3 regions of the Erwinia sp. 2186 genome follow, and region 1 is predicted to be linked to each of the others. Evidence: predicted binding sites of a transcription regulator. Region 1 holds the regulator's gene; each other region holds the start of a gene.
The links. The regulator CRP, encoded in region 1, controls carbon source genes, mostly activating them, when cyclic AMP is high. The targets are predictions, from matches to a motif close to ATGTGANNNNNNTCACAT.
Positions count from the first base shown of each region.

Region 2: the regulator CRP is predicted to act here: its motif matches at 2,360-2,377, upstream of ACXKZG_RS18315 (CdaR family transcriptional regulator).
Region 3: the regulator CRP is predicted to act here: its motif matches at 3,039-3,056, upstream of udp (uridine phosphorylase).

Region 1 is NZ_CM173824.1:421,552-432,303, forward strand. Features, by position in the region: gene ACXKZG_RS01880 (putative adenosine monophosphate-protein transferase Fic) at 1-344, shown strand, start outside; gene ACXKZG_RS01885 (aminodeoxychorismate synthase component II) at 378-956, shown strand; gene argD (bifunctional acetylornithine/succinyldiaminopimelate transaminase) at 1,038-2,255, shown strand; gene ACXKZG_RS01895 (YccS/YhfK family putative transporter) at 2,323-4,401, opposite strand; gene crp (cAMP-activated global transcriptional regulator CRP) at 4,460-5,092, opposite strand; gene ACXKZG_RS01905 (OsmC family protein) at 5,400-5,810, shown strand; gene ACXKZG_RS01910 (phosphoribulokinase) at 5,850-6,719, opposite strand; gene ACXKZG_RS01915 (creatininase family protein) at 6,898-7,695, shown strand; gene ACXKZG_RS01920 (LysR family transcriptional regulator) at 7,729-8,628, opposite strand; gene ACXKZG_RS01925 (BMP family protein) at 8,739-9,746, shown strand; gene ACXKZG_RS01930 (ABC transporter ATP-binding protein) at 9,763-10,752, shown strand, end outside.
Region 2 is NZ_CM173824.1:3,892,410-3,903,161, reverse strand. Features, by position in the region: gene dgt (dGTPase) at 1-696, shown strand, start outside; gene degP (serine endoprotease DegP) at 842-2,299, shown strand; gene ACXKZG_RS18315 (CdaR family transcriptional regulator) at 2,473-3,630, shown strand; gene ACXKZG_RS18310 (DUF3461 family protein) at 3,763-4,155, opposite strand; gene dapD (2,3,4,5-tetrahydropyridine-2,6-dicarboxylate N-succinyltransferase) at 4,481-5,305, opposite strand; gene glnD (bifunctional uridylyltransferase/uridylyl-removing protein GlnD) at 5,420-8,065, opposite strand; gene map (type I methionyl aminopeptidase) at 8,189-8,983, opposite strand; gene rpsB (30S ribosomal protein S2) at 9,316-10,041, shown strand; gene tsf (translation elongation factor Ts) at 10,238-10,752, shown strand, end outside.
Region 3 is NZ_CM173824.1:4,643,342-4,654,093, reverse strand. Features, by position in the region: gene metE (5-methyltetrahydropteroyltriglutamate--homocysteine S-methyltransferase) at 1-2,014, shown strand, start outside; gene ACXKZG_RS21645 (dienelactone hydrolase family protein) at 2,063-2,890, opposite strand; gene udp (uridine phosphorylase) at 3,179-3,940, shown strand; gene rmuC (DNA recombination protein RmuC) at 4,014-5,549, shown strand; gene ubiE (bifunctional demethylmenaquinone methyltransferase/2-methoxy-6-polyprenyl-1,4-benzoquinol methylase UbiE) at 5,626-6,381, shown strand; gene ubiJ (ubiquinone biosynthesis protein UbiJ) at 6,394-6,999, shown strand; gene ubiB (ubiquinone biosynthesis regulatory protein kinase UbiB) at 6,996-8,633, shown strand; gene tatA (Sec-independent protein translocase subunit TatA) at 8,754-8,999, shown strand; gene tatB (Sec-independent protein translocase protein TatB) at 9,003-9,650, shown strand; gene tatC (Sec-independent protein translocase subunit TatC) at 9,653-10,411, shown strand; gene tatD (3'-5' ssDNA/RNA exonuclease TatD) at 10,488-10,752, shown strand, end outside.

The DNA of each region.
Region 1 (10,752 bases):
CGCCGTGCTGCCATTTCGAATATATCGAGAAAGAAGGCAATGCGCTGATGCAGTCGCTTGAAGATGAGAATGGCCTGGCCGATTTGCCGCTGGAAACGCTGACCGAACGTCTGGCGTGGTATTACTGCGAACTCACGGTGCTGCATCCGTTCCTGCACGGCAATGGGCGCGCTCAGCGACTGCTGTTTGAGCAGGTGATCATTCAGGCCGGGTTTGATATTCAGTGGAAGAATATGGATGCGGAAAGCTGGCAGGCCGCGAACCAGGCGAGTCTGGACGGGGATCTCAGCTTCCTGACCGCCGCGTTTGGCAAAGTGGTAAGCGAACGGCCGGAAAGTGCGTAGAATAGCGCCGTCCTGATCCCGCCCGGAGCCACCATGCTACTGCTTATCGACAACTACGACTCATTTACCTGGAACCTTTACCAGTACTTTTGCGAGCTGGGCGCCGAGGTTGAAGTCCACAGGAATGATCGGATCACCCTTGAGCAGATCGCGGCGCTACAGCCCGAACATTTGGTGATTTCTCCGGGGCCCTGCACGCCTGACGACGCGGGGATTTCTCTGTCGGCTATCCGCGCCTTCGCCGGAAAGCTGCCGATTCTGGGCGTCTGCCTGGGGCATCAGGCGATTGCCCAGGCGTTTGGCGCGCGCGTGGTGCGGGCGCGCGAAGTGATGCACGGGAAAGTCTCCGCCATTGAACACAACGATGGCGGCGTGTTTGCCGGGCTGAATCATCCGCTCACCGTCACCCGCTACCATTCGTTGATTGTGGAAAACGGCTCGCTGCCCGATGATTTTGAAATCACCGCCTGGACCCTCGCAGACGGGCAACCGGACGAGATTATGGGCTTCCGCCATCGCCATTTGCCGCTGCAGGGCGTGCAGTTCCATCCGGAAAGTATCCTTAGCGAGCAAGGGCATCAGCTGCTGGCGAATTTTCTCGCGCGTAAATAAATTGCCTTTGAGTGATTTATTATGCATATTTTATGATTATAATTTCACTTTCCTGCAACGTTACAAATGATGAGGTAGTCAATGGCAGCGGATAAATTAGCGGTAACGCGGGCGACATTTGATGAAGTGATATTGCCTGTTTATGCACCAGCGCAGTTTGTGCCAGTGAAAGGCAAAGGGAGCCGTGTCTGGGATCAGCAGGGCAAAGAGTACATCGATTTTTCCGGTGGGATTGCGGTCACCGCGCTGGGACATTGCCATCCGGTGCTGGTGGAAGCGTTAAAAACGCAGGGTGAAACCCTCTGGCACACCAGCAATGTGTTCACTAACGAACCCGCACTGCGCCTTGCCAGCAAGCTGATCGCCGCCACCTTCGCCGAGCGCGTGTTCTTCGCAAACTCCGGTGCTGAAGCCAATGAAGCCGCCTTCAAGCTGGCCCGCTATTACGCCTCTAAACGCCATTCGCCGTACAAAAGCAAAATCATCGCTTTCCACAACGGCTTCCATGGCCGCACGCTGTTTACCGTTTCTGTCGGTGGCCAGCCGAAATATTCTGACGGCTTTGGCCCGAAACCTGCCGATATCGTGCATGTGCCGTTCAATGACCTGGATGCGGTCAAAGCGGTCATTGACGATCACACCTGCGCCATCGTGGTTGAGCCGATTCAGGGTGAAGGCGGCGTGATGCCCGCGACCGTTGAATTTATGCAGGGGCTGCGCAAACTCTGTGACGAACATCAGGCGTTGCTGGTACTGGATGAGGTGCAGAGCGGTATGGGTCGCAGCGGCAAGCTGTTCGCCTATGAGCATTACGGCGTGACGCCCGATATCCTCAGCACCGCGAAAGCGCTGGGCGGCGGTTTCCCGGTCAGTGCGATGCTGACCACCAACGAAATTGCCTCCACCATGTCGCCAGGCGTGCACGGCACCACCTACGGCGGAAATCCGCTGGCCTGTGCCATTGCCGAAGCCGCGCTGGATATCATCAATACCGAAGCGGTGTTGAGCGGGGTGGAAACGCGTCGTGAGCAGTTTGTCACCGCGCTGAAAGCGCTGGACGCGAAGCTGGATCTCTTCAGCGACATTCGCGGTAAAGGGTTGCTGATTGGTGCGGCGCTGAAGCCACAACATGCGGGCAAAGCGCGCGATATTCTGAATGCCGCCGCCGCTGAAGGGGTGATGATCCTGAATGCCGGTACCGATGTGATCCGCTTTGCGCCCTCGCTGGTGATTGAGCCGACCGACATTGAAGAAGGCATGGCGCGCTTCGCCAAAGCCGTCGAAAAAGTCCTGTCTTAACCGACAAAAACGGGAGCTGAGTGGCTCAGCTCCCGATCCGCGCCTGCCGTTCTCCGCACCATTCTGCTTACGTCGACTTCCTTAACCGTCGGGACAACCAGCGCCCATGATGCGGCCGCGCGCTCCACGCCAGTGACGAGATGGTGTGCATCACGCTGAGGTGCCCCAGGATCCGCTTCACATGCCTTTCCAGGATGGTCACCGGCCCCTGATTCAACTCCATCTGCGTATCCAGCACGTTCGCTTCTGAGCTCGGCCCGTCATACTCCAGCCGCTGTTGGCAACGCTGCAACGCAACCTCACAGGCCTGCAGATAACGCTCCGCCAGCGACGAGGTCAGCATGGTGTGTTCCCGCGCCAGCGTGGTCATGGCATTGATATGCTCGACGATAAACTGGCTGTGCGTCACCCACAGTTTCATATCCGCCAGATAGCTGGGATCAAAGCCTGGCTCCTGCATCGACTGATTGAGCGAGTTGAACAGGGCGTTGTGCGCCTGATTAACGCGGATACGCTGATAGGCCAGCTTTACCGGGTCCTGTTCATTCCCCAGCAATAACCGCAGCGCATCCTGATAGGTTTCCAGCGCGTCATGCGCATTCTGCCGCAGCAACCCGCTTTGCCATTGCGGCCACAACCAGATGGTACCGCCGAAGGCAATCAGGCAACCCATCAGCGTATCCAGTAAACGCGGCAGCAGGAAGTCTGCGCCGTTAAGCGAGAGCAGCTGCAACGAATACACGGCGGTGACCGTAAAGCCAATCATCGCAAAGCCGTAGAATTTACGGATAAACAGGTAGCTGATAAGGGTGATGGCTAACATCACCAGCAGCACGATGGATTCGGGTGCCTGCAGGCGCAAGGTCACCGCGGCAATCACCAGCCCGGCCAGCGTGCCCAGCGCACGGTGCTGGATGCGGACGCGGGTTGCGCTGTAACCGTTCTGGCTGACAAACATGACCGTCATCAGGATCCAGTAGGGTTTGGGCAGATTAAAGAACAGCGCCAGCGAACTGGCAAAGGTGAGCATCACCGCGAAGCGGGCGGCGGTGCGCAAGGCGGCCGATTTCAGCGACAAATAGCTTCTGATGGCCGGCAGCAGCGGCAGTCGGCGCTGCCGGTCAGCCATCAAATCGCGCTGATAAAGGGGACGCTGGGTACGCAGCACCCGACCAATGCGGCTGAAGTGGTAATAGCAGAAGGTGCCCACCGGGTTATCCGGATTCTGCCGTGAGATCTTCTCCAGCGCCTGAAGCTGCTTATCCATGGTGAAGCGCTCGGGCAGCTTGTGGTAGAGGATATCGTCGGCCAGTTCACGCAGCCTGGCAGCGATGGTCTGCGCGTTCCAGCGGATCACCGCTTCGGCATGGCTTTGCTCCACCAGCTTTTGTACTTCTTCCGGCTGATGCAGGCTGACGGAGATGTGCTCCTGCAAATCCAGCGCGATTTGAAACGCGCGGGTCAGCCGCTTGTGGTGATTGTTGTTGGTGGCTGACAGCATATGCATCTGCTGATAGCAGGTGGTGATCAGGTCGACCGCTTTTTGCTGGCGCGCCAGCAGCGGAGGCAGGGCTTTCTCCGGATCGGTGAGTTTGGTCAGCAGGGTGTATTTCGCTTCGCAGTAACCCGCCAGCTCGCGATAGAGCAGGCTTAAGGTTTCCCGCAGCGGCTGCTCTTTCCACAGCCAGAACCAGACCCAGTTGAACACGCCGTACCAGATGGTGCCGAGCACGTAGAGCATCGGCGGTTCCCACACCGGCATGCGTCCTGCCAGGCTAAGGGTGAAGATTGCGGCTATCAGCGAGCCGGGCAGCAGGCGGCCATGCAGCGGGCTGATTTCACCGGTGACGCCCAGCAGCATCGCCATCGAAAACAGGATCACGGGCAGGGGAACGTGGTGACCGGCAAGATACTGGATCAGGAAACTGCTGAAGGCGAACAGGCTTCCGCCAACGATCAGGCGTTTGAAAAAGCGCTTATGAGGAGTATCAAGGCCAGCGAGGTTGCAACAGGCAGGGACTAAGGAAAACAGCAACCCTTTTTGCAAGTCGCCCAGTAGCCATCCCATCGCTACCGGTAAACAGAGCACCAGCGTCTGGCGCAATGCGTAGTTGATCTCCGGGTGATAAATCAGTCGACGCCACATCACTCCACACCAAATAAAAAGGCGCAACACCAGGTGTTGCGCCGTGGATCAGAGCCGATTAGCGAGTGCCGTAGACAACGATAGTTTTACCGTGTGCCGAGATCAGGTTCTGATCTTCCAGCATCTTCAAAATGCGTCCCACTGTTTCACGAGAACAGCCAACGATTTGCCCAATTTCCTGGCGGGTGATCTTGATCTGCATCCCATCCGGGTGCGTCATGGCGTCCGGTTGTTTTGCCAGGTTCAGCAAGGTCTGCGCGATGCGACCCGTCACATCGAGGAAAGCTAAATTGCCCACTTTCTCAGAAGTGACCTGCAAGCGATTCGCCATCTGTGCAGACAGGCGCATCAGAATGTCAGGGTTAACCTGGATCAGCTGACGGAATTTTTTGTAAGAGATTTCAGCCACTTCACAGGCTGTCTTCGCGCGTACCCACGCGCTACGCTCCTGACCTTCTTCAAACAGGCCAAGCTCGCCAATAAAGTCGCCCTGATTGAGGTAAGACAGGATCATCTCTTTGCCTTCTTCATCCTTGATAAGCACCGCTACTGAACCTTTGACGATATAGTAGAGGGTTTCTGCCTTTTCACCCTGATGAATCAGCGTGCTCTTGGATGGATACTTATGAATATGGCAATGAGACAGGAACCATTCAAGTGTCGGGTCTGTTTGCGGTTTGCCGAGAACCATTCGCTGTTATCCTCTGTTGTAATCGTGCCTAAATACAGGGGCAGAGTTCCCTGCCAGGCGTTGAAATAGTCAAGCGTTTCCCATCAGGAAATTTATTCGGGCCTCTGTTAAAAGCCTGGCTCGTTATGCGATTCGTTTCGTCGTGCCTGTAGAGTACTGACGAAAATATTACAGCTTTGTTTGTAGCACAGCTTTCAACGAGTGTCTTGTGTTGTCTCGCTTCAGCATAGTGCGAAAATTGCCGCATTGCCGTTTTTCTGCCTAAAGCGTAATCTGGCGATAACTGAATGAATTAGAGGAAATTGTTATGCAGGCTCGAGTCAAGTGGGTTGAAGGGTTAACGTTTTTGGGAGAATCCTCATCCGGGCATCAGGTTCTGATGGACGGAAATGCGGGCGATAAAGCCCCGAGCCCGATGGAGATGGTGTTGATGGCCGCGGGCGGATGCAGCGCAATCGACGTGGTTTCCATTCTGCAGAAGGGCCGCCACGACGTAAAGGATTGCGAAGTGAAGCTCAGCTCCGAACGCCGTGAAGAGGCCCCGCGCCTGTTCACCCACATCAATCTGCACTTTATCGTCACCGGCGTGGCCTTAGGCGATAAAGCGGTGTCGCGTGCCGTCGATCTCTCCGCGGAGAAATATTGCTCGGTGGCACTGATGCTGGGCAAGGGCGTGGAAATCACCCACAGCTATGAAGTGATTGAGTTACCGGCGTAAGTCATCCCATCAAAGCCCTAAGCCCCGTGCCCGCGGGGCTTACTCTATTTTCTTACCCTGGATCAGACGCTTCACCAGCGGCCCCATAATCAGCTCCATCGCCAGCCCCATCTTGCCGCCCGGCACCACCAGCGTATTAATGTGCGAGATAAAGGATCCCTGCAGCATCGACAGCAAATACGGGAAGTCGATATCTTCCAGCGCCTGGAAATGGATCACCACAAAGCTTTCATCCAGCGACGGGATACCGCGCGCCGCGAACGGGTTAGAGGTATCCACCGTCGGCACACGCTGGAAGTTAATGTGCGTGCGGGAGAACTGCGGCGTAATAAAGTTGATGTAATCCTCCATGGATCGCACCACCGAATCCATCACCGCTTCGCGTGAGTGGCCGCGTTCGCTGGTATCGCGCACCAGTTTCTGGATCCACTCCAGGTTCACGATCGGTACCACGCCAACCAGCAAATCAACCTGCTGCGAGACATTGTTCTGCGGCGTCACCACGCCGCCATGCAGCCCTTCATAAAACAGCACGTCGGTCGGTTCCGGCAGGGGTTGCCACGGCGTAAAGGTTCCCGGAACCTGATTCCAGGGGACCGCTTCATCATAGGTGTGCAGATATTTGCGGGATTTGCCGCTGCCTGACCGGCCATATTCCGCGAAGGTCTGTTCGAGCAGGGCGAAGTCATTGGCTTCCGGGCCGAAATAGCTGATATGGCGGCCCATATCGCGCGCTTTACGGATCGCCATATCCATTTCAGGACGGGTATAACGGTGAAAGCTGTCGCCTTCGACTTCGGCGGCATGCAGATTCAGCTGCTGGAAAATTTTTCTGAAGGCCAGGCTGGTGGTGGTGGTTCCCGCCCCGCTGGAGCCGGTGACGGCAATAACCGGATGTTTGGCTGACATGCGCATACCTCCCTGAGTAAAGTCACATCGATCACGCATTGGTACCATGTTTCGCGCACGGGTGTCATCTTTGCCACTCTCTGATGCCAAAAAAGCAACGCTGCGCCGCATTTTTGCTGCTTCAATTCGGCCACGAATATCCGCAGACTGACAAAAATGATGCAGGAGAAGGTGCCAGATGAATATGCCGTCGTCACGCTGGTGGTGGGATCTTTCCACCCGAGAATTCAGTGAGCTGGACATGGATAAAGTGATCGCGGTGCTGCCGATTGGCGCCGTCGAGCAGCATGGTCCGCACCTGCCGGTCCGGGTGGATGCCGCCATCAACGCGGGCATTATTGCGCGCGCGGTCGAGTTAATGCCGGCGGATTTGCCGGTACTGATCCTCCCGGCGCTGCCGGTGGGGAAATCCGATGAGCACCTCAATTTTCCCGGCACCTTAACCCTTCCTTATGAGGTGTTGGGTAAAGTCTGGTTTGAGGTGGCGAAAAGCGCCTGGCGTGCCGGGATCCGTAAACTGATTTTCTGGAATTCCCATGGTGGGCAACCGCAGCTGATGGAAATCGTCTGTCGCCAGCTGCGCATCGAACTCGACCTGTTTGCGGTCGGCGCCAGCTGGTTCCGCACCATTGATTCTTCCGACCTGTTTAGCGCGGAGGAGTTACAGCACGGCATTCACGGCGGGGAATCCGAAACCAGCGTGATGCTGCATCTGCACCCGGATTTGGTGCAGATGGACTATGCGCAGAACTTTGTTTCCGCCTCGGTGGCGCTGGCGGAAACGGGCGGTATTCTGACCCCGGAAGGCGGCGTCGGCTTTGGCTGGATGGCGGAAGATCTGCATCCGTCCGGCACCACCGGCAATGCGGCGGCGGCAGATGCTGAACGCGGTAAGATTGAAACCGATCGGGCGGCTGAGGCCCTGATCCGGCTGATTGAGGAAGTGCAGGCTTATCAACCTCCTTTCCAGCGCTAAAGATCCACGGGCGTTGTCTTCGCGGCAACGCCGTTACGCCATCTGTCCCATCATCACTTTGATGGTTTCTGCCAGCACGCTGCCGATCGCGCTGGTGCCCCGGTCGTGACCAATCAGCATCAGCGTTTGTGCCTGCTGTGACAGTTCACGTACCGGGATATACATCAAACGCCCGCTGCGCAGATCGAATTCGATATCAAACGGCGTTAAAAAGGTCAGCGCCTGATCGAACATCGCCGCCTGGCGCATCACTTCGATTGAGTTGGTTTCAATCACCGGATGCACGGTGACCATCGCCCGGGCAAAAAGCTCATTCAGATACGGGCGGATCACCATCGACTTATCGGCAATCACCAGCGGATGAGGCACGCAGTCGCTGAGCCTCAGGCTGGTTTTATCGGCCAGCGGATGGCCGGGAGCAACCACCGCACCCAGTCTGCCGACGGCGCTGCCCAGCATGCGCAACGAGGGCGGCAGGTCAAAATCGAACCCCAGCCCGAGGTCGGCCTCACCGGATCCCACCGCGGCGGTAATGTCGTCGCCGGTGGTCATCTGCCGGAGGATCAGTTTCACCCGCGGATTTGCCCGGCGAAATTCAGCGGCCATTCGCGGGATCAAATTGGCGGCCAGCCCGCTCATCATCGCCACCGTCACTTCGCCTCGCCGTAATCCCTTCAGCTCTTCAATCTTAATCTGCGCCCATTCCAGCTCTTTAAAGGTCTGCCGCACATGGTGGATCAACACTTCCCCCGCCGCGGTTAACACCATTTTACGCGGCAAGCGCTGAAACAGCGGCGTGCCCAGTTCTTCCTCCAGCGCGAGGATCTGGCGGTTGATTGCCGACGCTGAGATATGCAGCCGACCTGCGGCTTTGCGGATCGATCCGCAGCGCGCCACTTCATCCAGGTAGGTCCAGAGCCGGTGTTGCAACATGCAAAACTCCTGCGTTGCCTTTAAGGCATCAATGAGTACGAAAATATGTGCTTTTAAGGTAACGAAAATCGCGGCATAACTGAACAATCTTCAGTTGAGGGGGCAAAAAAATGGCAGGTGTAAGTCGCAGGGGATTTGCAAAAATGCTGGCGGGTGCGGTGATGTTACCGGCTCTGGCGCCGTTACTTTCGAAGCGTGCAATGGCGGCCGATAAAAGCATTAAGATCGCGTTGTTATTACCCGGCTCCGTCGCCGATGGCGGCTGGAGCATGCTCGCTTATCAGGGATTACAGGCCCTGAAAAAAGAGGGCTTCACCGTTGCCTGGAGCGAAAGCGTGCCGCAGGCGCAGATGGAACAGACTATCCGCGGTTATGCCGACGACGGCTATTCGCTGATTATCGGACACAGCTTCGAATACGGCTCGGCCTTTGCTGAAGTCGGCCCTGATTATCCGGACACCTATTTCTTTGCGTCGACCTTCAAGCCAGACAGCAAAGCACCTGCCAACGTTGAGTACGTCAATCTGGCCTACCTGCAGTCGGCTTATGCTGCCGGCGCGCTGGCGGCGCTGATTTCCGATAAGGGCAAGGCGGTGGGCTTTGTCGGCGGCGGGGATAACCCGACGCAGCAGGCGATGATGCGGGCGTTTATTGCCGGCGCGGAGAAAACGCGTCCGGGAGTAAAAGGCCTGGGCGTGGTAACCGGCGATTATGACAATGCGGCCAAAGGTCGGGAAGCGGCCACCACCCTGATCGGCAACGGTGCGGATGTGATTTGGCATACCGCCGATGTGACCGGCTTAGGGGCGCTGCAAGGCGCGGCGGCGGCGAAGGTCAAGGCCATCGGCTGTTATGCCGATCAGAAGGACGTGGCGCCGGCGTATATCGCCTGCAGCCTGAAGCAGAACCTTGACTGGATGGTAGAAGAAGTCGGCCACTCGGTCGCCAGTAAACGCTTTATGGGCGGCAAAGAGTGGTCGCCAACGGTCGCCAAAGCCTGGTCGGTGGTTTACGGCAGCGAGCCATACAACAGCAAGCTGGTCAGCGCCGAGGCCTGGCAGACGTTTACCGCCATCTGGCAGCAGCTGGATAACGGCAGCATCGTTCCTAACGTGTGAGCAAAGGATTTTTGATATGGCATCAACTCCGTCAGTCCGTGTCGCGCTCAATAAGGTCACCAAGCGTTTTGCGCGCGTCACGGCCAATGATTGTGTGACGATGCAGGTGGCTTCCGGGGAAATTCATGCGCTGCTCGGTGAGAACGGCGCCGGGAAAAGTACCCTGATGCAGATCCTCTATGGCCTGTATCAGCCCGATGAAGGCGAGATCGTTATCGAAGGTAAGCCGGTGACGTTGCGCGATCCGGGTGATGCCATTGCCTGTGGCATCGGCATGGTCCATCAGGAATTTATGCTGGTGCAGCCGATGACCGTGGTGGAAAACGTGATCCTCGGACTGAAAGAGACCCGCAGCGGTCGGCTGGATTTACGCACGGCGGCGGCGCGTTTGCAGACCTTGTCGGATCGTCATGGTCTGGCGGTCGATCCCTGGGCGAAGGTGCAGCATCTGCCGATTGGCGTGCAGCAGCGGGTTGAAATCCTCAAGCTGCTGTATCGCGATGCCCAGGTGTTGATCCTCGATGAACCCACCGCGGTGCTGACACCGCAGGAAAAAGAAGGGCTGTTTGCCACGCTGAAATCACTGCGTGCCGAAGGGCGCTCGGTAATCATTGTGACGCACAAACTGTATGAAATTATGGCGATAGCCGATCGCGTCTCGGTGATGCGCGGCGGCAAGATGATCGATACCGTGGCGGTCAGCGAGACGTCGGAAACCGATCTTGCCCGGCGCATGGTGGGACGAGATGTGGTGCTGAGGGTGAATAAATCGCCCTGTCGGCCGGGAAAAGAGGTGCTGCACGTCGACAATATCGCGGTGCGGGACGAATCCGGTCAGCAAAAAATCTGGCGAGCCTCGCTGAAGGTGGCCGCCGGTGAAATTTTAGGCATTGCCGGTGTCGACGGTAATGGGCAGTCCGAACTGGCTGAAGCGTTACTGAATCTGCGCGAAGTGGAAGCCGGGCGCATCTGGCTGGGAGGCGAAGATATCACCGGGCTGTCTCCT
Region 2 (10,752 bases), 1.4 Mb from region 1:
GTGGCCGATCTTGAGGATGCGGTAGAAAAAAACATTTTCAGCGTTGAGCAACTTTACGAGCACTTATATGCATTATGGCCGAGCCATAAGCCGAATGATTTATTCAATTTAGTGGTAACCAACGCGCTGGATAAATCCAGAAGTTCCCAAACCAGCCGCAGCAGTGAAGATCAGTTCTTTATGTATTTGCGGGTGAATACGGTTTCCCGCCTGGTGCCACATGCGGCCAGCCGCTTTATTGATAATTTGCCGGAAGTCTTTGACGGGAAATTCAATGGCGCACTGCTGGAAGATGGGAATGCCCAGAGTCAGTTACTGGAAATTTTCAAAAAAGTTGCCTTTCGTCATGTGTTTAACCATCCTGACGTTGAACAGCTCGAGCTGCAAGGCTATCGTGTGATCAAAGGGCTGTTGGATATTTATCACCCTTTACTGATGCTGAGTCAGGACGAATTTGCCGAACTGATCGAAAAAGATTACTTAAAAGGCTATCCGATTGAGACACGCCTTTTCCATAAATTGTCGACGCGCTTTCGTCTGGCATATAGTGAGGCCGTGGGTCGTCTGGATAATCGCGCGGGCGATATCGCTATCTGGGAATATTATTACCGGGCGAGAATGCTGCAGGATTACGTCAGTGGAATGACGGATTTATATGCATGGGATGAGTATCGCCGCCTGATGGCGGTGGAATAACGTTTACGCCCGGTTGAATTGTAAAGCCAGAGAATAAATATTTACCTTTGGCTGAAACTTTTTCATGAACTTAGCGTTAAAACGTGAATCTCATCATCACGACCACAGCAATGGTTGCATAATTGGACACTAGAGAAACAGACGCATGAAAAAAACACTTTTAGCAAGCGCGTTGGCTCTGAGCCTGGGAATGGCGATGACCCCGCTGGTTGCTTCCGCAGCCGAAACCGCTTCTTCCTCCAGCCAGCAGCTGCCAAGCCTGGCTCCGATGCTCGAAAAAGTGATGCCCTCCGTTGTGAGCATCAATGTTGAAGGCAGTACCACGGTGAAAACGCCGCGTATGCCACAACAGTTCCAGCAGTTCTTCGGTGATAACTCGCCATTCTGTCAGGACGGCTCGCCATTCCAGAGCTCTCCGATGTGTCAGGGCGGCGGTGCGCAGGGCCAGGGACAAGACCAGGGCCAGGATCAGGGCGGAGCCGGAACCCAGCAGGAGAAATTCCGTGCGCTGGGCTCGGGAGTGGTGATTGATGCCGCGAAAGGCTATGTCGTGACCAATAATCATGTGGTCAACAATGCTACCAAAATCCAGGTTCAGCTGAGCGACGGCCGCAAATATGATGCGAAAGTCATCGGCAAAGATCCAAGTTCAGATATTGCGTTAATCCAGCTAAAAGATGCCAAAAACCTGACGGCCATTAAGATTGCTGATTCTGACGATCTGCGTGTGGGCGACTACACCGTGGCGATCGGTAACCCGTATGGACTGGGTGAAACGGTCACCTCCGGGATCGTTTCTGCATTAGGACGCAGCGGCCTGAACGTTGAAAACTACGAAAACTTTATTCAGACCGATGCCGCAATCAACCGGGGTAACTCCGGCGGCGCGCTGGTCAACCTTAACGGTGAACTGATCGGTATCAATACCGCGATCCTCGCACCGGACGGCGGCAACATCGGCATTGGCTTCGCTATCCCAAGTACCATGGTGAAAAACCTGACCGCGCAGATGGTTGAATATGGCCAGGTGAAACGCGGCGAGCTGGGCATCATGGGTACCGAGCTGAACTCCGAGCTGGCGAAGGCGATGAATGTCGATGCCCAGCGTGGGGCGTTTGTCAGCCAGGTTCTGCCGAACTCTTCCGCTTCTAAAGCGGGCGTGAAGGCGGGTGACGTGGTGACGTCGATCAACGGTAAGCAGATCTCCAGCTTCTCCGCACTGCGTGCGCAGATTGGATCGCTGCCGGTGGGCACCAAAATGTCGCTGGGCTTGATCCGTGACGGTAAGCCGGTGACGGTGAACGTTGAGCTTCAGCAAAGTACTCAGACCAAAGTGGAATCGGCAACGATCTACACCGGCATTGAAGGCGCCGATCTGAGCAACTTTGACGAGAAGGGCACCAAAGGCGTTAAGGTCGATAACGTGAAGGCCGGCTCTGCCGCTGCACGCATTGGTCTGAAGAAGGACGATGTGATCCTCGGCGTTAACCAACAGGCGATTGCGAATCTTGGCGAACTGCGCAAGATCCTCGATACCAAACCTTCAGTACTGGCGCTGAATATTCAGCGTGGTGACAGCACAATCTACCTGCTGATGCAGTAAACCCTCAGGTGTCGGCGACCATCGCCGGCACCGCTTTATGCCCGCGTTAACCCCTTCTCTTTGTGATGCTCCCCGCAATTTTCACAGACCAAACGCCGCTTAGTGCAGATGCACAATGTACCGTCGGTATTGCACAGGTATGCTGACTGAATAACGCTTTTCAGGAGCAGTGAATGGCTACCTATCATCTCGATGCCCGCCTGGCACAGGACATTGTCGCCCGCACCATGCAAATTATTGACAGCAATGTCAATGTGATGGATGCGCGTGGCCGGATCATCGGCAGCGGTGACCGCGAACGTATTGGTGAAATGCACGAAGGCGCGCTGCTGGCGTTATCGCAGGCGCGCGTGGTGGATATCGACGAAGGCGTGGCGAAACATCTGCACGGCGTTCGGCCCGGCATCAATCTGCCGATGCGCATCGACGGCGATATTGTTGGCGTCATCGGTCTCACCGGCGCGCCAGAAACCTTAAGGCATTATGGCGAGCTGGTCTGCATGACCGCGGAAATGATGCTGGAACAGGCCCGCCTGCTGCATATGCTGGCGCAGGACAGCCGTCTGCGAGAAGAGCTGGTGCTGAACCTGATCCGCAGCGACACGCTGTCGCCCGCGCTGGTGGAATGGGCGCAGCGTCTTCGCATCGACCTTAACCAACCCCGGGTTGTGGCGGTCGTTGAAGTGGACAGTGGCCAGCTGGGCGTAGACAGCGCAATGTCGGAACTGCAGCAGCTGCAAACGCTGCTGACCACGCCCGAAAGGGACAATCTGATTGCCATAGTTTCCCTGACCGAAATGGTAGTGCTCAAACCGGCGTTTAACGCCCATGGCCGCTATGACGCCGACGATCACCGCAAGCGGGTGGAGCTGCTACAGTCACGCATGACCGAAAGTGGCCATCTGCGGATGCGTATCGCCTTAGGGAATTTCTTCACCGGGCCGGGCAGTATCGCCCGTTCGTACCGTACCGCGCATACCACCATGGTGGTGGGCAAGCAGCGGATGCCCGAGCAACGCAGCTATTTCTATCAGGACCTGGTGTTACCGGTACTGCTCGACAGCCTGCGTGGAGGCTGGCAGGCCAATGAGCTATCTTTGCCGCTGGCGAAACTCAAGTCGATGGACAACAACGGATTGCTGCGAAGAACGCTGATTTCCTGGTTCAGCAATAACGTCCAGCCGTCGGCGACGGCTAAAGCGTTGTATATCCACCGTAATACGCTGGAATACCGTCTGAACCGCATCTCTGAGCTGACCGGGCTTAACCTGAGTAATTTTGACGACCGCTTGCTGTTGTATGTTGCGCTGCAGCTTGATGAACAGCCTTGAGTGAGGGAAGGGCAGGGAAGGATTCAGCGAAAGACGTTGCGACGTGACGCGTAGGGATACTGCGGAAGGGAGTATTTCAGGCATAAAAAAAGGCGGAGTGATCTCCGCCTTTCTGTTGCAGATTGCCGGGAATTAACGGCCGCTGCGGGTCAGCTTTTCCAGATCGGATTCGATCTCGCTGATTTTGTTGGAAACCACGTGCTCCAGATGGCGCAGGTCTTCCAGAATTTTACGTTTCAGATCCACTTCAACCTGGTCGCGCTGGCAAATCTGGTCCAGCTCATCAATCACATAACGCAGGTTCGGGCTGATTTCCTGAATTTCTTTATAACCCTGGCTGGCGTTATCGGCCACCACGGTTTTGCGCTGACGTGGGTATTTAAACTTCACGCTCTTGGCAAAGAACTCGCCTTTATCCTTACGGAAATAGATTTTCAGGATGTCGTTACTGGCTTCCTGACGCAGGCTGTAACGGTCGATGTCGTCAGGAGAAGAGATGCCCAGACCTTTCAGATTGTCATACATAATGTCGTGTTCCTTTGCGGGAGATTGTCGATTCGGCTGCGCGTTACAAATCCTGCGTTAACCCTGCATGCCTGTGCTTGCGTACTGCATGTACGCTGCGGTGGCAGTGCCTGGTCGCGATGTCTTTGCTGAGCTCGCTCATCCCGTACTCAAGGTGAAAACTGTGAAATCTGGAGGCGATGGGGGAGCGTCTGTGCGCTTAACGGCGCGGATTATCGCTCAGTTGTTGCGCAATAGCATCAGTTATTTCGATGCGCGAAACAGGTAGTTGCTGGGGGAAGTGTAAAGAAAAGATTACGGGCCACTGAAGGTGGCCCGGATGACGTTAGTCGATAGTGCGCAGCAGCTCGTTGATGCCGACTTTCGCGCGGGTTTTCGCGTCCACTTTCTTCACGATAACCGCACAGTACAGGCTGTAGCTGCCGTCTTTCGAAGGCAGGTTACCTGAAACCACAACAGAACCTGCTGGCACGCGGCCATAGGTCACTTCGCCGGTTTCGCGATCGTAGATTTTGGTGCTCTGGCCGAGGTACACGCCCATGGAGATCACCGCGCCTTCTTCAACGATCACGCCTTCAACCACTTCTGAGCGTGCGCCGATAAAGCAGTTATCTTCGATGATGGTTGGGTTAGCCTGCAGTGGCTCTAGTACGCCACCGATGCCCACGCCGCCAGACAGGTGAACGTTTTTACCAATCTGCGCACAAGAACCCACGGTCGCCCAGGTATCCACCATTGAGCCTTCATCAACATACGCACCGATATTGACGTAAGACGGCATCAGCACGGTGTTACGGGCGATATAGGCACCCTGACGCACGGCGGCGGGTGGCACAACGCGGAAACCTTCTTTCTTGAAGCGCGCTTCATCGTAGTCAGCAAACTTCATCGGAACTTTGTCGTAGAAACGGCTTTCTGCACCGTCAATCACCTGATTGTCATTGATGCGGAACGAGAGCAGCACGGCTTTCTTCAGCCACTGATGCGTCACCCACTGACCGTCGATCTTTTCTGCGACACGCAAGGCACCGCTGTCCAGCAGGGCGATAACCTGGCTGACCGCTTCGCGGGTGACGGTGTCGGCGTTAGCGGGGGTGATCTCAGCGCGACGCTCGAAAGCGCTCTCAATAACATTCTGTAATTGTTGCATTAATTCAGATTTCCTGTGTCAAATCGTGTTCCAGGTGCGGGAAGGTTGCGCGGTTTTCGGCTGGCCGAATCCGCTCACTCTGCCCCACAAGGCGTGTTAAAAATTAAATCTGGGTCACACTTTATCGTTTGGATTAAGGGCCTCTGTCAACCGTTGTTGCAACACTTCACGCAATTCCGGACTCAGGGCACGACGTTCGCTGTTCGCCAGAATAAACAAATCCTCGACGCGTTCGCCAATGGTGCTGATGCGTGCGCCGTGCAGCGAAACACCGAGATCGGCGAACACTTCACCCACTCTGGCAAGCAGCCCAGGTTGATCCAGCGCGATCAGTTCCATATAGGTTCGGCGATCGGTATGGGTCGGTAAAAATTTGGCTTCAGTATCGACACTGAAATGCTTGAGCCGGGATGACTGGCGGCGCGGACGCGGTGACTGCCAGCTGGTCTGACTGATGGATTGCTCCAGCGCCTGGCGGATCATTTCATGGCGATCGGCAGCCAGCGGACTGCCATCCGGTTCCAGAACGATAAAGGTGTCCATCGCCATGCCATCACGGCTGGTGAAGATCTGCGCGTCATGCACGCTGAGGTTCCGTCGGTCCAGTTCTCCGGCTACCGTGGCAAACAGGTATGGGCGATCCGGACTCCAGATAAAGATCTCCGTGCCGCCTCGGGTTGCCTGCGGGCTGACCAGCACCAGCGGTTTGGTCAGATCGTGATTCATCAGATGGCGCGCGTGCCACGCCAGCTGGTTTGGCGTGTGACGCAGGAAATAGTCGGCACGGCAGCGTCCCCAGATATGGTTTAACGCCTGCTCATCGATATTGTCCATCCGCAGCAGCGCCAGCGCCTGCAACCGGTGATGACGTACCCGTTCACGCAGGTCAGGGCTGTTCTCCATACCCCGACGCAGCTGTTTCTCGGTGGCGAAAAACAGTTCGCGCAGCAGGCTCTGTTTCCAGCTGTTCCACAGGTTTTCGTTAGTGGCGCAAATATCGGCAACGGTCAGGCAAGCCAGGTAACGCAGGCGATTCTCATTCTGCATCACTTCGGCAAATTGCTGGATCTCGGTCGGATCCTGAATATCCCGACGCTGAGCGGTGACGGACATCAGCAGATGATGGCGAACCAGCCAGGCGACCAGCTGGGTTTCACGGGAATTAAGCCCGTGGAGTTCGGCAAATTCCAGCGCATCCTGCGCCCCGAGAATGGAGTGATCGCCGCCACGTCCTTTCGCAATATCGTGGAACAGCGCGGCCATCAGCAGCAGTTCAACCTGTGGCAGGCGCGGCCAAATCTCAACACACAGCGGATGACGAGGACGCGTGGCTTCACTGGCGAAACTTTCCAGCTTTTGCAGCACGCGAATGGTGTGTTCATCAACGGTATAGGCATGGAACAGATCGAATTGCATCTGTCCGACAATGTTGGCCCACTGCGGCATATACGCCCACAGCACGCTGTGGCGATGCATCGGCACCAGCGCCCGGCTGACGGCTCCCGGATGACGCAGGATGGCAAGGAACAGCTGACGCGCTTCCGGAATGTTACACAGCGGCTCCTTCAAATGGCGACGCGCATGCCTGAGCTGGCGCAGCGTCGTTGAATAGATGCCGGTGATACTTTGCGTACGCACCATGACGTAGAACATCCGCATGATTGCTTCCGGCTCGCGGGCGAACAGCGTTTCATCAATCAAATCGATCAGCGATCCACGGACCTGGAACTCATGGTCAATGGCGCGGGGTTTTTCATCGGTGCCCAGCGCCAGAATCGCCTCATCAAACAGCTGCAACAGCATATGGTTGAGCTCGCTGATGCGGCGGGTGACGCGGTAAAAATCCTTCATCATCCGTTCGACCGGCTCATTCACCTCGCCCTGATAATTCAGGCGTTGAGCCACGGTCAGCTGACGATCGAACAACAGGCGGTTGTCGTAGCGCGGCAGCGTCAGATGCAGGGCAAAACGGATGCGCCACAGGAACGTCTGGCACTCGTTAAGCTCATTACGCTCCACGTCGGTCAGGAAGCCAAAACCGACCATCTCATCCAGCGAGGTGGCGCCGAAATGGCGGCGGGCCACCCACAGCAGGGTATGAATGTCGCGCAGGCCACCGGGGCTGCTTTTGATGTCGGGTTCGAGGTTATAGCTGGTGCCGTGATAGCGCAGGTGGCGCTCCTGCTGCTCCTCAATTTTGGCGGCAAAGAAGCGGTCAGACGGCCAGAAGCCATCGCTGAAGACGTTCTTTTGCAGCTCGAGGAACAGCGCCACGTCGCCAGTCAACATGCGGGACTCAATCAGGTTAGTGGCCACCGTCAGATCGGACAGACCTTCCAGCAGACACTCTTCCAGCGTGCGCACGCTGTGGCCGACTTCCAGCTTCAAATCCCACATCAGCGTCAGTAATTCGCTGGTGCGTTGGGCATCCTGTTCGGAGAGCGGCAGGCGGCTGAGGATCAACACATCAATATCGGAAAGCGGGTGCAGTTCACCACGACCATAGCCACCGACTGCCACTAACGCGATGCCGTCCTTTTCCGGGAAGCCATAAAAGCGCCACAGGCGTCGCAACAGGCGGTCAATAAACAGTGTGCGTGCGTCAATCAGCGCTTCCACCTCTGCGCCAGCATCAAACTCGATGGCCAGCAGCTGATGAAATTGCTCAAGGTGTTGTTTGAGGGATTCGCGGGTCAACTCCGCATCAGCCCAGTGGGCAGGGGAGCCAGACTTCTTGTAATCCTTGAGGGTTTTGGTCACGCCAGTGCTCCTGCTAAATGCTCTGCGAGTCAGAATAGGAAAAATCAACACTGACAATAGCGCCAGCACCAGCCTGAGATCAAAAAAAACCGGCCTCAGCCGGTTTTTTTATTTAACGAGCGGTTACTCGTCGTGCGTCAGGATGGCGGGAATGGTGTCATCTTTGCGCAGTGTCATAATTTCACAGCCGTTTTCCGTCACCACGATGGTGTGCTCGTACTGCGCCGACAGGCTGCGATCTTTGGTTTTTACCGTCCAGCCATCTTTCATGCTGCGAATGCGGTAATCACCGGCATTAACCATCGGTTCGATGGTAAACGCCATACCGGCCTGAAGCACCACGCCGCCGTCATCCGCATCGTAATGCAGTACCTGTGGCTCTTCATGGAAGCCTTTACCGATGCCGTGACCGCAATATTCGCGCACCACGGAGAAGTCCTGAGCTTCGACAAACTTCTGGATTTCACGGCCAATGGTCCGCAGGCGAATGCCCGGTTTTACCATCCGCAGCGCCAGATACAGGCTCTCCTGAGTGATGCGGCACAGGCGCTCACCCTGGATGGTTGGTTTGCCGGCGATAAACATCTTTGAGGTGTCGCCGTGATACTCATCTTTGATCACCGTGACGTCGATATTGACGATATCGCCATCTTTCAGAATGCGCTCGTCGCTAGGGATGCCGTGGCAAACCACTTCATTAATCGAGATACAGACAGATTTTGGGAAGCCGTGATAGCCCAGGCTGGCTGAGACCGCTTTCTGCGTATTGACGATGTAATCGTTACAAATGCGATCCAGTTCACCGGTGCTGATGCCCGGCTTCACGTGTTCTTCAATCATTTCCAGCACTTCAGCAGCCAGGCGGCCCGCCACGCGCATTTTTTCGATTTCTTCAGGGGTTTTAATTGTAATTGCCATCAATTTTGTCCGCAGTTGTCGCTATTTTCGACAATAATAAAGGAAGTGCAGCAATGGTAGCAGCCCACCCTTGCTCTGCCAATTGCAGTTTGTGTCAGGGTGGGCTGTTGCTAACAAAACTTGGCTTCACAGGGCGCTTTGTGGTATAAAGCGCGCCGACGATTCTCTGTAGGGAAGTTCTACAGGGAAACGCATAACTCTCATTATGTGTAAATAACACACATGTATCGACACATACTCCGGGGTGCCTGAACGCCTGCGTAAGCAGTCTGCCGGGTCGGTTGTATGGGATACATGGAGGCTTAACCCCAAATCATTCTATAGAGGTAATCATGGCAACTGTTTCCATGCGCGACATGCTCAAGGCCGGTGTACACTTCGGTCACCAGACCCGTTACTGGAACCCGAAAATGAAGCCATTCATCTTCGGTGCTCGTAACAAGGTTCACATCATCAACCTTGAGAAAACTGTACCAATGTTCAACGAAGCTCTGGCTGAACTGAACAAGATCGCTTCCCGTAAAGGTAAGATCCTGATCGTTGGTACTAAGCGCGCTGCAAGCGAATCAGTAAAAGAGTCTGCGTTGAGCTGCGATCAGTTCTTCGTAAACCATCGCTGGTTGGGTGGCATGCTGACTAACTGGAAAACCGTTCGTCAGTCCATCAAACGTCTGAAAGACCTGGAAATCCAGTCTCAGGACGGTACCTTCGATAAACTGACCAAGAAAGAAGCGCTGATGCGTACTCGCGAACTGGCCAAGCTGGAAAATAGCCTGGGCGGTATCAAAGACATGGGCGGCCTGCCTGACGCACTGTTCGTTGTTGACGCTGACCACGAACACATCGCTATCAAAGAAGCAAACAACCTGGGTATCCCAGTCTTTGCTATCGTTGATACCAACTCTGATCCAGACGGCGTTGACTTCATCATTCCTGGTAATGACGATGCAATCCGTGCTGTGAGCCTGTACCTGACTGCAGTAGCGACTACTGTACGTGAAGGTCGCTCTCAGGACCTGGCTCAGCAGGCTGAAGAAAAATTCGCCGAAGCTGAGTAATAAGGATCGCTCTCCCGAGAGCCCTTAGACGTCAGATGTTAATCTGTAAGGGGCCTGCATTGGCCCCTTTATTTTATTCGAATTCGCTTTGCCGGTTGTGATTACGGCGGGGCAGAATGTTTCTCCCGAGACCAGGCATCAGTGGCGAACCTCTCAGGCTCTCGCTGACCGATGCAAGCTAACCGAGGATTATAGAATGGCTGCTATTACCGCTGCTCTGGTAAAAGAACTGCGCGAGCGTACTGCTGCTGGCATGATGGATTGCAAAAAAGCGTTGACTGAAGCTGACGGCGACATCGAGCTGGCGATCGAGAACATGCGTAAATCTGGCGCGATCAAAGCTGCTAAGAAAGCAGGCAACGTTGCTGCTGATGGCGTGATCAAAACCAAAATCGAAGGCAACTTCGGCGTGATTCTGGAAGTAAACTGCCAGACTGACTTCGTTGCGAAAGACGGTGGTTTCCAGGCCTTTGCTGACAAAGTGCTGGACGCTGCTGCTGCAGGCAAAATCACTGACGTTGAAGTGCTGAAAGCCCAGTTCGAAGAAGAGCGCGTTGCACTGGTTGCTAAAATCGGTGAAAACATCAACATCCGTCGCGTTTCCATCCTGGAAGGCGATGTGCTGGGTAGCTACCTGCACGGTGCTCGCATCGGTGTTCTGATCGCCGCTACCGGCGCTGACGAAGAGCTGGTTAAGCAGCTGGCAATGCA
Region 3 (10,752 bases), 690 kb from region 1:
CGGCTCTGTCGATCTGGATACGTTGTTCCGTCTTGGCCGTGGCCGGGCACCCACGGGTGAGCCCGCTGCCGCTGCCGAAATGACCAAGTGGTTCAACACCAACTACCACTACATGGTGCCGGAATTCACCCAGGGCCAGCAGTTCAAACTTAGCTGGACACAAATTCTGGAAGAAGTCGATGAAGCGCTGGCTCTTGGCCACAACGTAAAACCGGTGCTGCTGGGCCCGGTAACCTATCTGTGGTTGGGTAAAGTAAAAGGCGAACAGTTTGACCGACTGAGCCTGCTGAAAGACATTCTGCCGGTCTACCAGCAGGTGCTGGGCGAGCTGGCTACCCGCGGAATTGAATGGGTACAGATTGATGAACCTGCGCTGGTGCTGGAACTGCCGCAGGAATGGCTGAACGCCTTCAAACCGGCTTATGATGCCTTGCAGGGCAACACCAAACTGCTGCTGACCACCTACTTTGACAGCGCCGGCACTAACATCAATACCCTCCGTACGCTGCCGGTGCAGGGGCTGCACGTTGACCTGGTGCAGGGTAAAGACGATATCGTTGCGCTAAATGCCAGGATCCCTGCCGACTGGTTGCTGTCCGTCGGCGTTATCAATGGCCGTAACGTCTGGCGAGCCGACTTAAGTAGCTGGTTTGAACGCCTGCAACCGCTGGTTTCCCAGCGCAAACAGCTGTGGATCGGTTCGTCCTGTTCGCTGCTGCACAGCCCTATCGACCTGAGTACCGAAACCCGCCTGGACGACGAAGTGAAAAGCTGGTTCGCCTTCGCCCTGCAAAAGTGTGCTGAGCTGTCACTGCTGAGCAACGCGCTGAACAACAATAACCCGCAGTCACTGGAGGCCTGGAGCGCACCGATCCGTGCCCGCCGTGATTCGGGTCGGGTGCATAACGCGGCGGTCAGCAAACGTCTTGCGGCGATCACCGCGAAAGACAGCCAGCGCGATCATGGCTATAGCGTACGTGCTGACGCGCAGCGCAAGCGCTTTAACCTGCCGGCCTGGCCGACCACCACCATCGGTTCGTTCCCACAAACTACTGAAATCCGTGGCCTGCGCCTGGACTTCAAACAGGGTCGCCTCGACAGTAATCACTACCGTACCGGCATTGCCGGACATATCAAACAGGCCATTGCTGAGCAGGAACGTCTGGGTCTGGATGTGCTGGTTCACGGCGAAGCCGAACGTAACGACATGGTTGAGTATTTTGGCGAGAACCTCGACGGTTTTGCCTTCACGCAAAATGGCTGGGTGCAGAGCTACGGTTCACGCTGCGTCAAACCGCCCGTTATTATCGGCGACGTCAGCCGCCCGGCGGCGATCACCGTTGAGTGGGCGAAATACGCCCAGTCCCTGACGGAGAAACCGGTGAAAGGCATGCTGACCGGGCCGGTTACCATCCTTTGCTGGTCATTCCCGCGTGAAGACGTGAGCCGTGAAACCATCGCTAAGCAGATTGCCCTGGCGCTACGCGATGAAGTGGAAGACCTGGAAAAAGCCGGTATCGGCATCATTCAGATCGATGAGCCTGCCCTGCGTGAAGGTCTGCCGCTGCGCCAGTCCGACTGGGCGGCCTATCTGGCATGGGCCGTTGATGCCTTCCGCCTGAACGCTGCCGTGGCGCGGGATGACACGCAGATCCATACCCATATGTGTTACTGCGAGTTCAACGACATCATGGGGTCGATTGCGGCACTGGATGCGGACGTGATCACCATCGAAACCTCACGGTCGGATATGGAACTGCTGGAGTCGTTTGAGGAGTTTGATTACCCGAATGAGATCGGCCCTGGCGTGTACGACATTCATTCGCCAAACGTGCCCGGCGTGGAATGGATGGAGGAACTGCTGCTGAAGGCGGCGAAGCGCATCCCGACTGAGCGTCTGTGGGTGAATCCGGATTGTGGTCTGAAAACCCGCGGCTGGACAGAAACGCGTCAGGCGTTAGCGAACATGGTGCAAGCCGCCCAGAATCTGCGCAAAACTAAAAAACCGGCCTGATTTCTGAGTGATTGAAGTGATGTGGGGCGCCTGGCGCCCCTTTTTTTATTACTTCACGCCATTCTGCCGGAACCAGGCGAGCATGCGCTGCCAGCCATCTTTGGCCGACTCTTCATGATAGCTTGGGCGGTAATCGGCATTAAAGGCATGGCCCGCATCCGGATAAACAATAATTTCCGATTTGGCGTTCGCTGCACGCAGCGCCTGGCGCATAGTCTCCACGCTCTCCTGCGGAATGCTGTCATCCTTGCCGCCATAAAGTCCTAACACCGGCGCAGTTAAATCCACCGCGATATCAACCGGCTGCTTCTGCTGCTTCAGCGTCTTCTCTCCGACCATTTTGCCATACCAGGCCACGGCGGCTTTCAGCTGTGGATTGTGTGCTGCATACAGCCAGGTAATGCGTCCGCCCCAGCAGAAGCCAGTGATGCCCATATTGCGCATATCGCCGCCGTGACGGGAGGCCCAGTTGGCAACGTGATCCAAATCGGCCAACACCTGATTATCCGGAACGGTGCTGACTAATTCTTTAAACAGCGTCGGGATATCGTCGTATTCAGCAGGATCGCCCTGGCGGAAGTAAAGCTCTGGCGCAACCGCCAGATAGCCTTCGGCAGCCAGGCGACGGCAGATATCGCGAATGTGTTCATGCACGCCAAAAATCTCCTGAACCACCAGAATCACCGGCAGTGGGCCGCTGACATGACGCGGTTTGGCGTGAAAAGCGGGCATGTTCTCGCCCTGAGTAGGAATGGATGTTTCACCTGACTGGATGGCGTCACTGTCAGTAATAATCGTGGTCGATGCGGTAGGCGATACCGCAGGAGTGAACCCATTATTGCTCATTTTTTGAGTCGTATTCTCGTCGGTTTTCATTGTCCTCTCCATGCATGCATTAGCGCAATCAGCTAACTATAGCCAGGATTACGTTTGGGTCAGGGGGTTGCTCTCTACCCATCATTAACACTGCCATTACCTGACCGTGAGGGCAAGTTGTGGCAATCCGAAAGGAAAGAGTGTTTAAATGTGATGTATGTCACTTCTTGTTGTTGATTCAATGTAACTTTCATTGGACGAAGTGATGCGATTCACATAATTTTCGGCAGCTTTGCATTATTGTGACCGCCAGATCCTTATCCCCCTTTCCCGTTACAGGAGTTTGAAATGGCACACTCAGACGTTTTTCATTTGGGTTTAACAAAAGCGGATTTGCAGGGCGCGACCTTGGCGATTGTGCCGGGCGATCCTGAGCGGGTGAAAAAAATTGCGGCATTGATGGAAAACCCGGTCCATCTGGCTTCACACCGTGAATTTACCAGCTGGCGTGCAGAGCTGGATGGCAAGGCGGTGATCGTCTGTTCCACCGGCATCGGCGGTCCTTCAACGTCTATTGCAGTGGAAGAACTGGCTCAACTGGGCGTGCGCACCTTCCTGCGCGTCGGTACCACTGGCGCTATTCAGCCAGAGATTAACGTCGGCGATGTGCTGGTCACCACCGGCTCAGTGCGTCTTGATGGCGCCAGCCTGCACTTCGCCCCGCTGGAGTTCCCGGCTGTCGCGGACTTTACCTGCACCACGGCGCTGGTCGACGCGGCGAAAGCGGCAGGCGCAACCACCCACATTGGCATCACCGCATCTTCCGATACGTTCTATCCTGGTCAGGAGCGTTACGACACCTTTTCAGGCCGCGTCGTCAGCCGTTTCCAGAACTCAATGAAGGAATGGCAGGATATGGGCGTGCTGAACTATGAAATGGAGTCGGCAACGCTGTTAACCATGTGTGCCAGTCAGGGACTGCGGGCCGGTATGGTGGCGGGTGTGATCGTCAACCGCACTCAGCAGGAAATTCCTGATGCGGAAACGATGAAAAGAACCGAGAGTGATGCGGTACGTATCGTAGTAGATGCGGCGCGCCGCCTAATCTGACGCTTTTTATCTGGACATTCATACAGTAGGCCTCTACCTTTTCCCGTAGATAAGTCCATGCGGGAGAATAAAGGTGGATGCAACAATCAGTTATGGCGTTTGTCTGGCGCTGGCCGGTGTGCTGGCAGGCTGGACAATCGCCTGGTTTCGCGGGCAGCAGGTCTCAGCCCGGCAGGAAACCGAACGGCAATTGCTGCTGCAGTCAGCGGAACAGCTGCGCGAAGAGCGTCAACGGCTGCAGCAGCAGGTCGAAACCTGTCAGCAGGCGCAACGGCAGAATGAGCTCGAGTTGCGCCAGCTACACGGGACGCTGTCTGCGGCCCAGGAAAAGCTTCACCACCTCGATCACTGGCGCAATGAAACTGAACAGCTGACGCGGGAATTACGCAACCAGCTGGAAATCAACAGTTCTCAGGAAGCCGAACTGCGCGAAGTCACCATCCGTCTTGAAGAAACCCGCATGGCTGCTGAAGAGAAACAGCGCCTGCTGGTCAACAGCGAGCAGCGGCTGAACGCGCAATTTGAAAACCTTGCAAACCGGATTTTCGAAAACAGTGGCCGCCGCGTTGATGAGCAAAACAAGCAAAGCCTTAACAGCCTGATTTCGCCACTGCGTGAACAGCTGGAAGGCTTCCGCCGCCAGGTGCAGGACGGATTTGGCCAGGAAGCCCGTGAACGTCATACCCTCTCGCATGAAATCCGCAACCTGCAGCAGCTGAACGCGCAAATGGCGCAGGAAGCGATCAACCTGACCAAAGCGCTGAAAGGCGACAATAAAACCCAGGGTAACTGGGGTGAAGTGGTCTTGAGCCGCGTGCTTGAAGCCTCCGGGCTGCGGGAAGGCCATGAGTATGAAACCCAGGTCACCATTCAGTTAGAACAGAACGGAAGGATGCAGCCGGATGTGATCGTGCGTCTGCCGCAGGGCAAAGATGTGGTTATCGATGCCAAAATGACGCTGGTGGCCTACGAACGTTACTTCAACGGTGACGATGAGGCGCAGCGCGAAGCGGCAATCAGCGAGCATATTGCCGCCATTCGTGGGCATTTACGTCAGCTGAGCCGAAAAGATTACCAACAATTGCCCGGTTTACGCTCCCTGGATTATGTGTTGATGTTTATCCCGGTTGAACCGGCCTTTTTACTGGCGATCGATCGTCAGCCGGAGTTGATTAACGAAGCGCTCAACCTGAACATCATGTTAGTCAGTCCAACCACCCTGCTGGTGGCGTTGCGGACGATTAACAATCTTTGGCGCTATGAGCATCAGAGCCGCCATGCCCAACGCATCGCCGATCGTGCCGCGAAGCTCTACGATAAAATGCGCCTGTTTGTCGATGACATGTCCTCAATGGGCCAAAGTCTGGACAAAGCGCAGGACAGTTACCGTCAGGCAATGAAAAAACTGTCGGAAGGGCGGGGCAATATGATCGCCCAGACCGAAAGCTTCCGTCAGCTGGGTATCGAGGTGAAACGGCCGATTAATCCGCGGCTTGTTGAACAGGCCATGCCGGAATCGGCCGAAAATATCGCTGAGCTGGAGGACGATGAAGCCCAGCCAGATGGCGATTCCGGGCAGGATAACGGCGCATTAAGAGTCAATGAATAAGCCGCCAGGCTGCGTGCCTGACCTGCTGGACTCTGGTACACTTGGCAGATAATTGATTGCAGAGCAGGCAAAACAAATGGCAGATGAATCAAAGGACACCACTCATTTCGGCTTCCGTACCGTAGCGAAAAGCGACAAGGAAGAAATGGTGGCAGATGTTTTCCATTCCGTTGCGGCCAAATATGACCTGATGAACGATTTAATGTCGTTCGGCATCCACCGCGTCTGGAAGCGTTTTACTATCGATTGCAGCGGCGTCCGCCGTGGGCAGCGCGTGCTGGATCTGGCGGGCGGCACCGGCGATTTGACCGCGAAGTTCTCGCGCCTGGTGGGCGAGACGGGCGAAGTGGTGCTGGCTGATATCAACAGCTCGATGCTGAAAGTGGGCCGTGAGAAATTACGCAACAACGGCATCATTGGCAACGTGAACTACGTGCAGGCCAATGCTGAAGCACTGCCTTTCCCGGACAACTATTTCGACTGCATTACCATCGCCTTTGGCTTGCGTAACGTCACCGAGAAAGAGAAAGCGCTGGCGTCCATGTTCCGCGTACTGAAGCCGGGCGGCCGTTTACTGGTGCTGGAGTTCTCCAAGCCGGTGCTGGAACCGCTAAGCAAGGCCTATGACGCATACTCTTTCCATATCCTGCCGCGCATCGGCGAGTTGGTGGCGAAGGATTCCGGGAGCTATCGCTATCTGGCCGAATCCATCCGTATGCATCCGGATCAGGACACACTCAAGCAGATGATGGAAGACGTGGGCTTTGAAAACACCACGTATCACAATCTCACCGGTGGCATCGTTGCACTGCACCGTGGGTTCAAGTTCTAAACAGGAAAGCGAATGACTTTAACGCCGCTGTTAACCGCGGGCCTGGAAACGGCACTTAACCAGATCCTCTATCGCGATCGCGGCCTGAAAGCAGCACGTCAGCGCCTGAATGGCAAAAGCCTGGCCATCGTGCTGGCTGAACTGAAACAGCCGCTGATCTTTATCTTCAGCGAGCATCAGGTTGATGTGCTGGGCGAGTGGAATGACACGCCCGATTGCACGGTAAAAACGCAGATTGCCACCTTGCGCAAGCTGCGCGATCGCCAGCAGCTGACCAGCGTGATCCGCAGTGGCGAGCTGGAAGTCGACGGCGATCTGCAGGTTGTGCAGCACTTTTCTGCGCTTATCGATCTCGCCGAGCTGGACCCCGCTGAATACCTTGCGCCCTGGACCGGGGACGTGGTGGCGCAGGGTATCAGCCAGTTTGCCCGTCGCGGTTTCCAGCTGTTACGTGGTGATGCTGAACGCAAGCAGGCCTATCTCGGTCAGGCGCTGACCGAAGAGTGGCGGCTGGCACCCGGCGGATTAGAAGCAGCCTGGTTTGCTGAAGAAGTTGATGCGCTATCGCGCGATCTTTCCGCGCTTGAAAGCCGCCTTGCAACGCTGGAGGGCAAATGACGCCAGGAGAATTGCGCCGACTCTATTTGATTATCCGGGTATTCCTCACCTACGGCCTGGATGAACTGATCCCCAAAACCCGTCTGGCATTGCCGATCCGCATGTGGCGTAAGTGCCTGTTCTGGCTGCCCAACAAGCACAAAAACCTGCCGCTTGGCGACCGTATTCGCCTGGCGCTGGAGCAACTGGGTCCGGTATGGATCAAGTTTGGTCAGATGATGTCGACACGACGCGACCTGTTCCCGCCGCAGATTGCCGATCAGCTGGCGATGCTGCAGGACCGGGTAGCCCCATTTGACGGCGTGCTGGCTAAGCAGCAGATCGAACTGTCTCTTGGTTGCCCGGTTGAATCCCGCTTTGATGATTTCATGATCAAACCTCTGGCATCAGCGTCGATTGCCCAGGTGCATACGGCAACGCTGAAAGAAAACGGCCAGAAAGTGGTGATCAAAGTGATTCGCCCGGACATCCTGCCGGTGATCAGAGCCGATATGAAGCTGATCAACCGCATGGCGCGCTGGGTTCCACGCCTGTTACCCGACGGCCGCCGCTTGCGTCCGCAGGAAGTGGTCGCAGACTACGAAAAAACGCTGATTGATGAGCTGAACCTGTTGCGCGAAGGGGCTAACGCCATCCAACTTCGCCGTAACTTCGATAAAAGCAAAATGCTGTACGTTCCGGAAATCTTCTCCGACTACGGCAGCGAAACCATGCTGGTGATGGAGCGGATCTACGGTATTCCGATTTCCGACGTGGTGACGCTGGAGAAGCATGGCGTGAACATGAAGTTGCTGGCTGAGCGCGGCGTGCAGGTGTTCTTTACCCAAGTGTTCCGCGACAGCTTCTTCCATGCGGATATGCATCCGGGCAATATTTTTGTCAGCTACGACCATCCAGAAGATCCGCAATATATCGCCATCGACTGCGGGATTGTCGGCTCGCTGAATAAAGAAGATAAGCGCTATCTCGCCGAAAACTTCATCGCCTTCTTCAATCGTGATTACCGCAAGGTGGCCGAGCTTCACGTCGACTCTGGTTGGGTTCCGCCGGACACCAACGTGGAAGATTTCGAATTTGCCATCCGCACCGTGTGCGAACCCATTTTTGAAAAGCCGTTGGCAGAGATCTCCTTTGGCCACGTGTTGCTGAATCTTTTCAACACCGCCAGACGCTTCAATATGGAAGTTCAGCCACAACTGGTTCTCCTGCAGAAAACATTGTTGTATGTTGAAGGCATTGGGCGGCAGCTTTATCCGCAGTTGGATCTGTGGAAAACAGCCAAACCGTTCCTGGAAGACTGGATCAAAGATCAAATCGGTATTCCGGCCATTGTCAGGGCACTGAAAGAGAAAGCGCCTTTCTGGGCTGAGAAATTGCCAGAACTGCCGGAACTCTTCTATGACAGCCTGCGCCAGCACAAGCATTTGCAACACAGCGTCGACAAGCTGACCAACGATTTAAAAGGCGAGCGGATCAGACAGCATAAGTCCCGTTACCTGTTCGGCGTCGGTGCGACCTTGTTGCTCAGCGGCACTGCCATCTTGCTGACACGGCCAGATTGGGATCTGATTTCCGCGGCGATGATCGCCGCCGGTCTGGTGAGCTGGCTGGTTGGCTGGCGTAAAACCAGCTGATTGTCATGAAAGGTAAACAGAAGGTTATCCCGCGCTGGTGATGGTTTGCTCATCGTCAGCGCAACACAAGCTGTATATACTGAAAAACTGGCATCACAACTCAATATCAGAGGCAAAATCATGGGCGGTATTAGTATCTGGCAATTGTTAATCATTGCCGTAATTGTTGTTCTTCTGTTTGGTACCAACAAACTCCGTACGCTGGGATCTGATTTGGGTTCATCGATCAAAGGCTTCAAAAAAGCCATGGGCGATGAAAACGAGAAAGATAAAGACCATGCTAATGATGCTGACTTCCATGCCAAACTGGCGGAAAAAGATCAGACAGAAGCGAAGAAAGAAGACGTCAAGAACGACAAGGTATAAACCGTGTTCGACATAGGCTTTAGTGAACTGATTTTGGTGTTCGTTATCGGGCTGGTCGTGCTGGGTCCACAGCGTTTACCGGTGGCGGTCAGAACCGTCGTTGGCTGGATCCGCGCTCTGCGTTCACTGGCGACCAGTGTGCAGAACGAACTCGCTCAGGAACTTAAATTGCAGGAGCTGCAGGACAGCCTGAAAAAGGTGGAAGAGGCCAGTAAGAACAGCCTTTCTCCTGAGCTGAAGGCGTCAATGGAAGAGCTGAAGCAATCAGCAGAATCCATGAAGCGTTCTTACCTCGGCGAAAATGAAAAAGCCGATGACGAAGCCAACACCATCCATAACCCCCTTGTGAAGAACTCTGCCGAGACGCATGAGGGTGTGACGCCAGCGGAAGCCGACCATCAGGCCAGTTCCCCTGTCAAAGCCCCTGACGCGGTGACCACACCGGTTCAGGTATCTGAAGCGGCAACCTCACCCATTCCGGCTACTGACGTGGCGTCTGCGCCCGTTCAGGCACCCGAAGTGGCTACCGCGCCAGCTCAGGCCCCGACAGTGAAACCTGAACCGAAACCGGCCTTGACCACGAATGGCGACGCGCCAATCCTGTCCAGCCGTGCTCCTGTTTCCACCCATTTACCGAGCGATGAACGATAAACATGGCTGTTGAAGATACCCAACCGCTTATCAGTCATTTGATTGAACTCCGTAAGCGCTTGTTGAACTGTATTATTGCCGTCGTCGGCATCTTTATCTGTCTGGCTTATTTTTCCAATGACATCTACCAGCTGGTTTCCGCGCCGCTGATTAAGCAGATGCCAGCGGGCGCCAGCATGATCGCCACTGACGTTGCGTCCCCGTTTTTCACCCCAATAAAACTGACGATGATCGTCTCGGTATTCCTTGCGGTACCGGTGATCCTGTATCAGATCTGGGCCTTTATCGCCCCTGCGCTTTATCGCCATGAGCGCAAGCTGGTTATGCCGTTGCTGTTTTCCAGTTCATTCCTATTCTATACCGGAATGGCTTTCGCCTACTTTGTTGTCTTTCCGCTGGCCTTTGGCTTCTTCGCCAAGACCGCGCCGCAGGGCGTGTTGATTGCCACTGACATTAACAACTATCTCGATTTTGTAATGGCACTGTTTATGGCATTTGGCGTCTCCTTTGAAGTGCCAATTGCTATCGTGTTGATCTGTTGGACCGGCATGACAACCCCGGAAGACCTGAAGAAGAAGCGCCCGTACGTGTTGGTGGGTGCTTTCGTGGTGGGAATGCTGTTGACCCCGCCAGATGTCTTCTCTCAGACGCTTCTGGCTATTCCGATGTATTGCCTGTTTGAAGTCGGCGTGTTCTTCGCGCGCTTCTATGTCGGCAAGCGTCGTCAGGACATGGACCCGGAAGAATCGGGCCCAGAGTAGCGTAAAGCAGGTCCAGCGCTCCCTTACATGACGTAACGTAACCGCCCGAAAGGGCGGTTACTGTTTGGAAAATCCTATGTTCGATATTGGTGTGAACCTGACCAGCACGCAGTTCGCGAAAGATCGCGATCAGGTCGTAAAACGTGCGAAAGACGCCGGGATCACCGGCTTACTGATCACCGGCACCAACGCGCTGGAAAGCCAGCAGGCGCAAAGCCTGGCCACGCGTCGTCCGGGTTATTGCTGGTCCACCGCCGGTGTCCATCCTCATCATGCCAGTGAATGGTCAGGCGAAACCGCCGCGACCCTGAAACGGCTGGCGGAGAGCCCTGAAGTGGTCG